3 regions of the Streptomyces sp. NBC_00885 genome follow, and region 3 is predicted to be linked to each of the others. Evidence: riboswitches for the same ligand, from Rfam matches in the RefSeq annotation. Region 3 holds a riboswitch; each other region holds the start of a gene.

Region 1 (4,032 bases), 1.8 Mb from region 3:
CGCCGACGACACAGAGCTCGGCCGGCGCCAGATCCTCGTATCCCGTCCCCACCAGCTCGCGTACGAGTGTGTACTGAGCGTGGTTGGTGTCCTGGTACTCGTCCACCAGGACATGGCGGAAGCGGCGCCGGTAGTGCTCGGCGACATCCGGGAACGCCTGGAGCAGATGCACCGTCGTCATGATGATGTCGTCGAAGTCCAGGGCGTTGGCCTCGCGTAGCCTGCCCTGGTACATGCGGTACGCCTCGGCGAGCGTCTTCTCGAAACCGTCGGCGGCCTGGTCGGCGAAGGTCTCCTCGTCGATCAGCTCGTTCTTCAGGTTCGAGATCTTGGCGCTGAAGGCCTTCGGCGGGAACTTCTTGGGGTCGAGATCGAGGTCCCGGCAGACCAGCGCCATCAGCCTTTTCGAGTCCGCCGCGTCGTAGATCGAGAACGACGAGGTGAAGCCGAGCCTCTTGGACTCCCGGCGCAGGATGCGGACGCACGCGCTGTGGAAGGTGGACACCCACATGGCGTTGGCGCGCGGCCCGACGAGCTGCTCGACGCGCTCCTTCATCTCGCCGGCGGCCTTGTTGGTGAAGGTGATCGCCAGTATCTGGCCGGGGTGGACGCTGCGGGTCCCCAGCAGATACGCGATCCGGTGGGTCAGCACCCGCGTCTTGCCCGATCCGGCCCCGGCGACGATGAGCAGCGGTGAGCCGGTGTGCACGACGGCGGCGCGCTGCTGTTCGTTCAGCCCTTCGAGGAGGGCGGCGGGGTCCACGACGGTGCGCGGGGCGCCGTCGCGGTGGTACGGATCCCGGGCCGGGGGCACGTCGAAGGCGCCCTGGAAGAGATCGTCGGGCATCTCCTCCGGGGCCGGGTCCTCGGGCGGCGGCGGAGGGTGCTCCGAGCTGGGCTGGAGGTCCGCCAGGAAGCTGTCGTCAAAGAGGCTGCTCATCGCTCCACGAGTCTAGGCCGCCGCACTGACAGCTTGCCGCCGCATCAGGCCACCACCCTCCGTAACCTTCGCGACCCTGCGTGATCGGGGCATGTCGCCGGGTCATCCTCCGGAACGCACGGGTCCGTCAATCAGCAAGGTCACGAAAATGTATCGGGCATATCGAACATCAACCTTCACAGCGGCCACGCGAGTTGGCTACCGTGCTCGACCAGGCGGCCCGTATCCCCCTGGCGATCCGCGTCACATCGGGCAGCCTGCGCCGAATTCGGGCTTTCCGCAAGGAAGTTCGGAACCGGGGACCCACCATGCACAACCGGGGTGAATCGGACCGCACCCATTCGGTCCGTAGGGCGATCTTCCGTTCCGCCCGAACCCGACAGCTAACCCGGTAGGCGGTCCACGGAAGAAGGAGATGCCGGCCTTGGCGTCGCATCGCAAGGAACGCAGCCGTACCACGACCTCACCCGCCGTCGGGCTCACGACGGCAGCCATCGCCGGCGTCACGCTGCTGTCGACGCAGAGCGCGGGCGCCGCGCCGACCGAGCCGAAGCCCTCCATCGAAGAGGTGCAGAAGAAGGTCGACGACCTGTACCGGCAGGCCGGCACCGCGACCGAGAAGTACAACAAGGCCAAGGAATCCACCGACGCGAAGCGGGCCGAGGTCGACGAGCTGCTCGACGACGCCGCGACACGTACCGAGAAGCTGAACGAGTCGCGCAGAGTCCTGGGCAACTACGCGGCCACGCAGTACCGCACGGGTGCCGTCACTCCGACCGCCGCGCTGCTCTTCGCGGACAGCCCGCAGGCGTACTTCGACCAGACGCAGCTGATGGACCGGATGACCGACCGTCAGCGCACGGTGATCGACGACTACGAGACCCAGCGGGCCGCGGACGCCAAGCAGCGCGCCGCGGCGACCGAGAAGCTCGAGTCGCTCACGCTCTCGCAGAAGGCCCTGCGCACCAGCAAGCAGGAGGTCCAGGCGAAGCTCGCCGAGGCGCGGGCACTGCTGTCGAAGCTGACGGCCGAGGAGAAGGCGCGGCTCGCCGCGCTCGAGCGCCAGAAGCAGGACGAGGCCCGCCTCAAGGCCGAGGCACAGGCCAAGGCGGAGGCGGAGGCCCGCGCCAAGGAGGCGGCGGCGGAGGCGGCGCGGCAGCAGCAGGAGGCCGCGCAGAGCCAGGACACCAGCACCGGGACGGGCACGGACACCGGCACCAGTACTGGCACCGGCACAAGCACCGGAACAACCGACAGCACCTACGCGGCCAAGGCCGACAAGGTCCTCGCCTTCGCCCGCGCCCAGATCGGCAAGCCGTACGTCTGGGGAGCGAGCGGCCCGAGTTCGTACGACTGCTCGGGGCTGACCCAGGCCGCCTGGAAGGCGGCCGGCGTGGACCTGCCGCGCACCACCTGGGACCAGGTGAACGTGGGCACGCGGGTCGCGACGAAGGATCTGCTCCCGGGTGACCTGGTCTTCTTCTACGACGACATCAGCCACGTCGGCATCTACATCGGCGACGGCATGATGATCCACGCACCGAAGCCCGGTACGAACGTCCGCGAGGAGTCGATCTACTACATGCCCATCTACGGCAGCGTGCGCCCCGCGTAGCACTGCAGCAGCCGAACGCCCGGGCCTCCGAAGCGCGCCCGGGCGTTCTCATGCCCGGCGCACCCGGCGCACCGGGTATCCCAGGCATCCGGGCAACCGGGCATCCCGCGCATCAGGTCCAGAGCGTCGCGATGAAGATGTTCGCGATCGTCAGCCCGCCCACCACGCCGAACAGCGCCTTGTCGACCTTCTCCTCGTCCCGCTTGACGTAGACGAGGCCCAGGATGACCACCAGCAGGGCCATCTTGATCCCGATCTTCAGGCTGTTCACCGGCTGGTCGTCCGCCTGGTTCAGGCCCACCAGCACCACGCCGGTGACCAGCATCGTCAGCGCGCCGTGGAGCATCGCCGGGCTGAAGCGGGCCGTCCCCGCGCCCATCGCCTTCATCTGGGTGAGGAAGCCGCCGAGCAGCGCGGCTATGCCGATGATGTGCAGGGCGACGAAAACATTGATGAGTACGTCCATGAGGCGGAGCCTAACGATCCCCATACCACCGCCCTTTGGGCAGGTGTGCCTCATTCGCCGCATCGGTCACAGCGGTAGCGGGGTCGGGCCGGTGCCATCAGGTCCGCTCTCAGAAACCGGTCCAGGGTGTCCACCTTCGGACAAAACCGGTCCTTGTGCCCCCACCCCGTGAACCCCAGGCTTAGCGTCCTTCCTCAGGTGACCGACTCCCCACCGCCGCCGAGCTCCCGGGCGGCCGTCGGCCACCACCGCCGAGAGATCCGGCGGCGGACCGCTCCCCCTGTGCGGACCGCCGCCGGACTCGGGCTCGGACCGCAGGGAAGACGGAAGGACGTGGACGCCCTCGTGGCAGCGCACCGGAAACCGAAGCAGCATCCGCTCACCGGGCCCGCGGCCCGTACCGCCGCCACCCTTGCGCTCGCAGGCGCCGCAACGACCACCGCATTCAACGGCACCGCACTTGCCGAGCCCGCTCTCACCCCCGCACAGGTCAAGGCCAAGGTCGACAAGCTCTACATGGAGGCCGAGGCCGCCACCGAGAAGTACAACGGGGCCAAGGAGCAGACCGCGAGCGCCCGCAGGTCGCTCGACGAGCTGCGCGACGAGGCCACTCGCAGGACCGAGCTGCTCAACACCTCGCGCAACGCGCTCGGTTCGATGGCCACCGCCCAGTACCGTGCGGGCGGCATCGACCCTGCGCTGCAGCTCGCGCTGTCCTCCGACCCGGACGAGTATCTGGAGCGGGCCGCGCTCGCCGAGCGGGTCGGCGCCCGTCAGGCCGACGCCATCGCCGGCGTGCACCAACAGCTCGTGGACATCGCCCGGTTGAGGGCCGAGGCCGGCCAACGGACGGACGCGCTCACGGCCCGGCAGACCGAACTGGCCAGGCACAAGGCCACCGTCCAGGAGAAGCTCTCGGCCGCCGAACGCCTGCTGGACCAGCTCACCGCGGCGCAGCGCGCCTCCTACGACAGCTCGCAGGGGACGTCCGACGGGGGCTACGGGGACGCC
Region 2 (4,032 bases), 820 kb from region 3:
GGCGACCACGATGAGATAGCGCAGGATGTTCGGCTGAATCGTCGCCGACGTGCTGCGGCTGGTCCCGGGAGGGTCCGCCGGGCCGGGGGCAAGGGACATCGCACTCACCTTCTCCTGGGCGACCACCGTAGGCAGGCCGTCATCACCGGTCACAGGGCTTGGCCCCCGAAGTCCCCTGTACGGCCCCTGGCGTCCTGCGCTCGCCTGCCGCGCCCTGGCTACGTTTCCTGAACCCGCACCGCATCCGACCCGCCGGCCTTCCCGGCGCACAGAGGGAAAGAAGGGGCGACAGCACCATGTCCCTCAATGCCACACGCGGAGCGTGCGCCCGGCGCCCGACCCCCAAGGCCGGCGCCCGAAGGGTCGCGACCCTCGCGTTCGCCGCACAAGGTGTGTCCGTCGCTGCCGTGTACACGACCGTCCCCGCTGTCACCGAGCACCTGAAACTGGCTCCGCTCCTTACCACCGCCATGATGGTGGCGGTGGCACTGACAGCAGGGGCCGGCAGCTTCCTGGGGCTGGCCGCGATCCGCCGCGCCGGTCCCGTCGCCACGATGCGCGGGGCCATGCTGACGGCAGTCGCCGCGCTGGTACTGATCGGGTCGGCCCCTGACGAGGCGACCGTCATCTGCGCGTACATCCACTTCGGGCTGGCTGTCGGTGCCCTCGACGTCGGGGTCAGCACCCGGGCCGCGGCGATCGAACGCGCCTACGGGCGCAGTGTTTTCGGCTCCTTCTACATGGCATGGAGCGTGGGTGGCGTGGTCGCGGCCCTGCTCACTGCCGGGGCTGCCCGACTGGAGTGGTCCGTAGCCGCGGGGCTGAACGCGCAGGCAGGCATCGTGCTGCTTCTCGCCCTCTGCATGCGTTCCCAGGCCCTGCCCTCCTCCGCCCCAGAGCCGTCGGACACCCTCACTCAGCCGCCGCCGGGGCGCCGCCTGTGGATCCGGCTCATCCCGTTCGGCCTGGTCCTCCTCGTGGTCTACGTCGTCGAATCCACCGTCTCGGCCTGGTCGGCGGTCTACCTGCGCCAGACGCTCGCCGCGTCCCTCACCGTGGCGCCGCTGGGATACGCGGCCTACCAGGCCGGCACCGTCTTCGGCCGCGCGGCCACCGACCGACTCGTACACAAGTGCGGAGCGGTCTCCGTCGTCCGTGCCGCAGCCCTGGTGGTCGCGTGCGCCCTGGCGGGCATGGCCGCGGCGCCGAGCTGGCCGTTCGCCGTTCTCGCGGCCGGGGCAGTGGGCCTGGGGGCATCCGTCCTGGCTCCACTGTCCCTGGCCTCCGCCGCGCGACTGCGCCCCGCCGCCTCGGAGGTGGTCCTGGCGCGCCTGAACCTCTTCAACTACGTCGGCGTGGTCATCGGTGGCGCTGTGAGCGGGCTCCTCGGCTCCACCGGCCAGTTCCGCCTCGCCTACGCGGCACCGGCCGCCCTGGCACTTCTTCTCCTGGCCGCCGCCCGCCACTTCACCCAGCCGCCGCGCGGGACGCAGCCGACGGCGGCCCGCCGGGCATGCAGTGGTCGCGGGTCGGCACCGTCATAGCGGCCTGGATGGCTGACACGCAAACGTGTGCACGCATCCCCCCTTACCGGTGGTACTGGGCGCACCTATCACGAACTCCCCTGTAGGAAAAGCCAGTTGATATGAGTCCGCTTGTGGAGACCTTGTGCTCGAACGCAAGGTCCCCCTAACGTGCTCGGCGTTCGGAGAAGTCGAACACCGCGCGGCCGGACCGCCGAATCCTGCCCCCGGCGCGCGGCAGCACATCACCACACCGCAGGCAGGAGCGGGGGACCCACTTGCGCCGTACGGGAACAACGCGTACCCGGGCGGCTTGGGGTGAAGCCGTGAGAACCGCGGCCGGGCAACTCTCCAGCCCGAACCCGACAGCTCACCTCGCAGGCGTTCGGAGCAGGAGCCACCTTGATCACCATGAGACCGTTCGCATTGAACTACGCCCGTCCCGCCGTGAGCCCGCCGGCCGTGGTCCCGTACGCCTATGACCCCTTGCGTCAGTTGAACGTCCTGCCCGATGGGCGCCCGGCCATCAGCGACCGCGAAATGCTGCTGGCGTGCGGCACCACCACGTCCACCGCCGGTTCCCAAACGCACTTCGACGACTGACGGCCGCCCCATGACCGTGCTCGTACTGACCTGCGCCGAGGACGTGACCGCGGACATGGTGGTGTCCGCCCTGGATGATGCGGGAGTCCCGGTCGTACGTCTGGACCCTGCCGACCTCCCGGGCCAGGTTGCCGTGTCGGCCGAATACGTACAGGGCGACTTCGACGGATACCTGTCGGCCGGTGGCCGTGTGGTGAGCATGAGCGGACTGCGCTCGATATGGGTACGCAGGCCCGGCCGTCCTGCGGCGCACGCCGCCCATCAGTCCGCATGGCTCACCGCCGAGGCCGAACAGGCCCTGTACGGAACGCTGAACTGCACGGGCGTGCGCTGGATGAACCACCCGGCTGCCGCCGCGCAGGCCCGCTGGAAACCATGGCAGCTGCGCGTCGCCCACCACAGCGGCTTCGCCGTACCCCCCACGCTGATCACCGGCTTTCCGCGGGTTGCACGCGAGTTCGCCGCCCAGTACCCGGACCTCGTCGTGAAGCCCGTTTCGGGTGCGCACCCCGGCGACCCGGCGCTGGCACTGCCCACCACGCCCGTCGGGCCGGACGCCGACTTCGACGCGGTGACCGGGGGCCCCACGCTCCTGCAGCAGCGCGTGCCCAAGCGTGCGGACATCCGGCTGACCTGTGTGGGGGACGAGATGTTCGCCGCGCGGAGGGTGTCCGACCCGGACGAGGTGGACTGGCGTTTCACCGACAACGGCGGTGCCTGGGCTCCGGCCGAGGTACCCACCCGTATCGCGAAGGCGGTCTGCGCCTACATGTCCCTCGCCCAGCTCGGCTACGGCGCCTTCGATTTCGCTGAGGACGCTGACGGCACTTGGTGGTTCCTGGAGTGCAATCAGGGCGGGCAGTTCGGCTTCGTCCAACTGGAGACCGGCCAGCCCATCGCCGAAGCCGTCGCAGCCTGGCTGGCTCTGAGTCCTGCGGTGTGAGCCGACCGGGGCGTCAGCTCACGGTGAGGGTGCCTTTCATATTGGGGTGGATGGTGCAGATGTAGGGATAGCTGCCGGATGCGGACGGAGCGACGAACGTGGCTGTTTCGCCGGGATCAATGCTGCCGGTGTTGAATGCCTGGTCCCCGGTGGCGGTCAGGGTGTGCGTGACCGAGTCGTCGTTCTCGACGATGACCTTCGTTCCGGGGCGTACCTGAAGTGTCGCCGGGATGAAGGTGAAGTTCTTGATCGAGATGTGCGCTGCGCCGACGTTGGAGGTGCTTGGGGCGGATGAGGCGCTGGTGGTGGCGGGGGCGGTGGTCTCGTTGCCGTTGCCGTCGCCATTGCTCGAGCAGCCGGCCAGGGCAAGCAGGACACAGGCTCCGCCCACTCTGAGGGCGGTGTGGACCCGGTCCGGATAGGTGAGTGACATGCCGGGCGGACCTTTCCGACGGGGGATGCCGTGGTCTGGGCGCGGCCGGTGATCGGCCGCCGTATTCAGGTTCACGGTCTTCGGTGGCGCTCGCCAGAGCGGTACCGCCAGTCGCGGCGCCGTTCACCTGAATACCGACTTGAGCCGAGCTTCATGCCGGGCATACGGGGGAGCGCCGAAATGGCTCACGCCTGTGCGAGCGGCGCGGTCAGCCCGGTCCCCTCGGCTGGGCGAGGCGGCCGGCCGGCAAGGTGTCGGTGGGTATCGGGAGCCTGCCCGGCGCGGTGCCGCGCAGGTCGCGCACGTATTGCTCGCGCGGTACGAGACGGGCGCCCAGGCCGCGGACGTGCGGGCTGTCCCGCTGCGCGTCGAGCAGCACACCGCCCGCCTGTGCGAAGCGCGCCGCGAGGTCGGACACCGCGACCTTCGAGGCACCGGGACGCTGGAAGAACATCGAGTCCATGCTGAAGACCACTCCGACCTGCAGGCCGAAGACGCCGCCGACCACGTCGCCGTCCTCCCACACCTCG
Region 3 (4,032 bases):
GGCGCGCTGCGACACGTACTGCCGCATCGGATAGGCGAGCGCGACGACCAGCGAGCAGACCACCAGCGTCAGGAAGGCCGCGCGTCCGGTCAGCCGGGAGCGGCGGGCCTGGCGGCGGCTCTGGGAGCGGTAGACGCGAGCGGCGGTCTGCTCGCCGAGCAGCCGAATCCTGGTCGCGGTGGAGAACCGATCCCGGTCCTTCCCGGCCATGTCCCGCCTCCCCATTACGTACGTACGTCCCCGGACACGGTACGGGACCGCGGCCGGGGACGTGACGACGACGGGCTGGTCAGCCCTTGAAGCGCGGGAACGCCGAGCGGCCCGCGTACACCGCGGCGTCGTCGAGGATCTCCTCGATGCGCAGCAGCTGGTTGTACTTGGCCACGCGCTCGGAACGGGCCGGGGCGCCGGTCTTGATCTGGCCGCAGTTGGTCGCGACGGCCAGGTCGGCGATGGTGACGTCCTCGGTCTCGCCGGAGCGGTGGGACATCATGCACTTGAAGCCGCTGCGCTGGGCGAGCTCCACGGCGTCCAGGGTCTCGGTCAGCGAACCGATCTGGTTGACCTTGACGAGCAGGGCGTTGGCCGCGCCGTCCTCGATACCGCGGGCCAGGCGCTCCGGGTTGGTGACGAAGAGGTCGTCGCCGACGATCTGGACCTTGGTGCCCAGCTTGTCGGTGAGGACCTTCCAGCCGGCCCAGTCGTCCTCGAACAGCGGGTCCTCGATGGAGACCAGCGGGTAGGAGGCGACGAGGTCCTCGTAGTACTCGGTCATCTCGGCGGCCGAGCGGGACTTGCCCTCGAACTCGTACGTGCCGTCCTTGTAGAACTCGGACGCGGCGACGTCGAGCGCGAGCGCGATGTCCTTGCCGGGGGCGTAACCGGCTTCCTTGATGGCCTCGAGGATCAGGTCCAGCGCGGCGCGGTTCGACTCGAGGTTCGGCGCGAAGCCGCCCTCGTCGCCGAGACCGGTGGACAGACCCTTGGTCTTCAGGACCTTCTTCAGCGTGTGGTAGACCTCGGCGCCCCAGCGCAGGGCCTCGGAGAAGGACTCCGCGCCGATCGGGGCGATCATGAACTCCTGGATGTCCACATTGGAGTCGGCGTGCGAGCCGCCGTTCAGGATGTTCATCATCGGAACGGGCAGCAGGTGCGCGTTCGGGCCGCCCAGGTAGCGGAAGAGCGGCAGGTCGGAGGCCTCGGAGGCGGCGTGCGCCACGGCGAGCGAGACACCGAGGATGGCGTTGGCGCCGAGCGAGGACTTGTCCGGGGTGGCGTCCAGGTCGAACATCGCCTGGTCGATCAGGCGCTGCTCGGTGGCGTCGTAGCCGACGAGCTCCGGGCCGATCTGCTCGATGACGGCGAGGACGGCCTTCTCGACGCCCTTGCCCTGGTAGCGGTTCTGGTCACCGTCGCGGAGCTCGAGAGCCTCGAACGCACCGGTGGAGGCGCCGGACGGAACAGCAGCACGGCCCGTGCTGCCGTCGTCGAGGCCAACCTCGACCTCGACCGTGGGATTGCCTCGGGAGTCCAGGATTTCCCGGGCTACGACGACGTCGATGGACGGCACGAGCATCTCCTTCTGGGATGTGACGCTAAAAGTGCAGGGTCTCTTTGGCCTTGCGGCAAGAGCCTAACCGGCGCGGGAGCATCGGTCGGCAGATGCCCGCCCGCTGGGACGAAAAAGGGCATGAAGAGGCTCGACGCAGGACAAACAGCGCGTGAACTACCTGGGGGTAACAGACAGAACCCCGGCCCGGCACGCTCGGGGGAAGCGCGCGGGGCCGGGGTGGCTCTGGGGGATGAGGGCCCGCGGGGTCCGGTGGTCCGCCGGGTCCACCGGAGTCCCAGGGCTCCTCGGGTCAGCTCAGGTGGAGCTGCTGGCCCGGGAAGATGACGTCGGCGTCGCTGATGATGTCCTTGTTCAGCTCGAACAGCTTCTTCCAGCCACCCTTGACCTTCTCGGCCTTCGCGATCTTGCCGAGGGTGTCGCCGGCCTTGACCTTGTACTCGCCGTCGCCCTTCTTCACTGCCTTCTTCGGGGCGGCGGGGCGCTCGGAGCGGGTGGTGGGTGCCTCTGCGCGCTTCACGGCCGGCTTGGCAGCCGGCTTCGCCTTCGGCGTGGCGGCGGAGCCGCCGGTGTACGGCGTGTTGGACAGGTTCACGCCACAGCTCGGCCAGGCGCCCTTGCCCTGACCCGCGAGGACCTTCTCGGCCACGGCTATCTGCTGGTCCTTGGAGGCCAGGTCGGCGCGGGAGGCGTAGGCGGTGCCACCGTAGGCGGCCCAGGTGGAGTTGGTGAACTGCAGGCCGCCGTAGAAGCCGTTGCCCGTGTTGATGGACCAGTTGCCGCCGGACTCGCACTGGGCGACGGCGTCCCACTCGGACGCGGTCGCGGCGGAGGCCGAGGTGGCACCCATCAGCGGGACGGCGACAGCGGCGCCGGTGACACCGGCGAGCGTGGCGATGCGGGTGAGCTTGGACGGGCGACGGTGCTTGGCTTTGCCGGAACGCAGCATGGAGCTTCTCCTCACCGACGCCTACGAGGTGAGCTGTCGGGTTCGGGCCAAGTGAGTTGCCCGGTCGCACGCTCCTGCATGCGACTTCACCCCAAGCCGGTCTCCGCCGTCGATCTCTCAACGGCCGGGCCCGGCGCTTACCTTGGGTCCCCCGCTCCTGCCTTCGGCGCTCTGCGCGACGACTACTCCCCCCGACCGACGGCAGGATTCGGCGTGACGGTCAGTGGTGCCCGCGGTGGCGAGCGGTTCAGACCGTAGACACACGACTCCCCGATGTTCAAAGACGAACATCGGGGAGAAATCGCCCATTTCACCGGGTAGGACATATACGTTTCCGCAGGTGACGGGCGGAATGGGTGATTCCGCCGGGGCAGATGCGTCAGTTGGGACAAAGAGACCCTTGTCTCACTTGCACAGAACCGGACATACGGCCGCGAACTACTCCTGATTCAGGCCCAGATCGAGGCTCTGGCCAGGAAGGATGAGGTCGGGATTGTCGCCGACGGTCTCGCGATTCTTCTCGTAGAGCGCGGTCCAGCCACCGGAGAGCTTCTCCTTGTCGACGATCGCCGAGAGGCTGTCGCCCGGCAGGACGGTGTACTCGCCCGGCGCGGCGTCCGCACTGTCGACCTTGTCCGACTTGTCCGCTTCGGTGCGCGCCGACCCGTCACCCCGGGAAGCGTGGCGCCCGGTTTCGCGGTCGCTGTCCGCATTGTCCGGCTCGGTCTCCTCGGGGGCGGCCTCGCCGCGGTGCTTGCCGTCGCCCGCCGCCGCATCGGGGGCGGCGGTCGCCGACCCGGTCGCGTCCGCGGGCGGCGCGGTGGACGGCTCGTCGGACGGCTCGGCGGGCTTGAGGGTCGGCTTCGCGGACGCGGTCGGCGCCGGAGCCGTGCTCTGCGAGGGCGAGGGTGCGGTGCCCGGGTCGACGCCGGCCGCGGCGCCGTCGTTCTGCAGCCCGGCGATCGCCGCACAGCCGGCCCATGCGGCCGGACCCTGCGCGTCGAGGACCTTCTCGGCGACCGCGATCTGCTGCGAGCGGCTGGCGAGGTCGGCGGTGGGCGCGTAGTCCGCGCCGCCGAAGGCCTGCCATGTCTCCTGGGACATCTGGAGTCCGCCGTAGTACCCGTTGCCGAGATCGGCGCTCCACATGCCGCCGCTCTCGCACTCGGCGACGCGGTCCCAGGTGGAGGCGTCGGCGGCGGAGGCCGAACCGGCTCCGAGAAGGGGAATCGCAATGGCCGATCCCGTCACCCCTGCCGCGACAACGATGGCCGGAGCCTGGCGGGGACGACGGTGGCGACCATGGCCGGAGAGCATGCGTTTGCCTTTCGCGTGACTGCTGAGACGGCAGTGAAAGTAGTCGCATTCGAACGCACATCACAAGTCGATGCAGCGGAGATCACGTGAAAGTCACAGAATTGACAGTCTGTCAGATCTGTCGAGGCGCGAACTCAACGGGCAGAGTGCGCAATCCACGCATAATCAGGCCCCCACGCCACCGCAAATCGGCTGG

The links. Region 3 has a riboswitch for cyclic di-AMP ahead of OHA61_RS23285 (transglycosylase family protein). Riboswitches for the same ligand answer to the same signal wherever they lie in the genome.
Region 1: another riboswitch for cyclic di-AMP. It lies ahead of OHA61_RS14485 (NlpC/P60 family protein); the one in region 3 lies ahead of OHA61_RS23285 (transglycosylase family protein).
Region 2: another riboswitch for cyclic di-AMP. It lies ahead of tgmA (putative ATP-grasp-modified RiPP); the one in region 3 lies ahead of OHA61_RS23285 (transglycosylase family protein).

What each region holds. Positions count from the first base shown of each region.
Region 1 is NZ_CP108796.1:3,272,629-3,276,660, forward strand. Features, by position in the region: gene pcrA (DNA helicase PcrA) at 1-940, opposite strand, end outside; cyclic di-AMP (ydaO/yuaA leader) riboswitch at 1,191-1,353, shown strand; gene OHA61_RS14485 (NlpC/P60 family protein) at 1,356-2,555, shown strand; gene OHA61_RS14490 (hypothetical protein) at 2,668-3,021, opposite strand; gene OHA61_RS14495 (NlpC/P60 family protein) at 3,367-4,032, shown strand, end outside.
Region 2 is NZ_CP108796.1:5,921,979-5,926,010, forward strand. Features, by position in the region: gene OHA61_RS26950 (AraC family transcriptional regulator) at 1-99, opposite strand, end outside; gene OHA61_RS26955 (MFS transporter) at 297-1,544, shown strand; cyclic di-AMP (ydaO/yuaA leader) riboswitch at 1,765-1,922, shown strand; gene tgmA (putative ATP-grasp-modified RiPP) at 1,935-2,126, shown strand; gene tgmB (ATP-grasp ribosomal peptide maturase) at 2,137-3,069, shown strand; gene OHA61_RS26970 (cupredoxin domain-containing protein) at 3,083-3,502, opposite strand; gene OHA61_RS26975 (leucyl/phenylalanyl-tRNA--protein transferase) at 3,711-4,032, opposite strand, start outside.
Region 3 is NZ_CP108796.1:5,104,813-5,108,844, reverse strand. Features, by position in the region: gene OHA61_RS23295 (septum formation initiator family protein) at 1-210, opposite strand, end outside; gene eno (phosphopyruvate hydratase) at 290-1,576, opposite strand; gene OHA61_RS23285 (transglycosylase family protein) at 1,863-2,519, opposite strand; cyclic di-AMP (ydaO/yuaA leader) riboswitch at 2,523-2,698, opposite strand; gene OHA61_RS23280 (transglycosylase family protein) at 2,958-3,836, opposite strand; gene OHA61_RS23275 (cytochrome P450) at 3,949-4,032, opposite strand, start outside.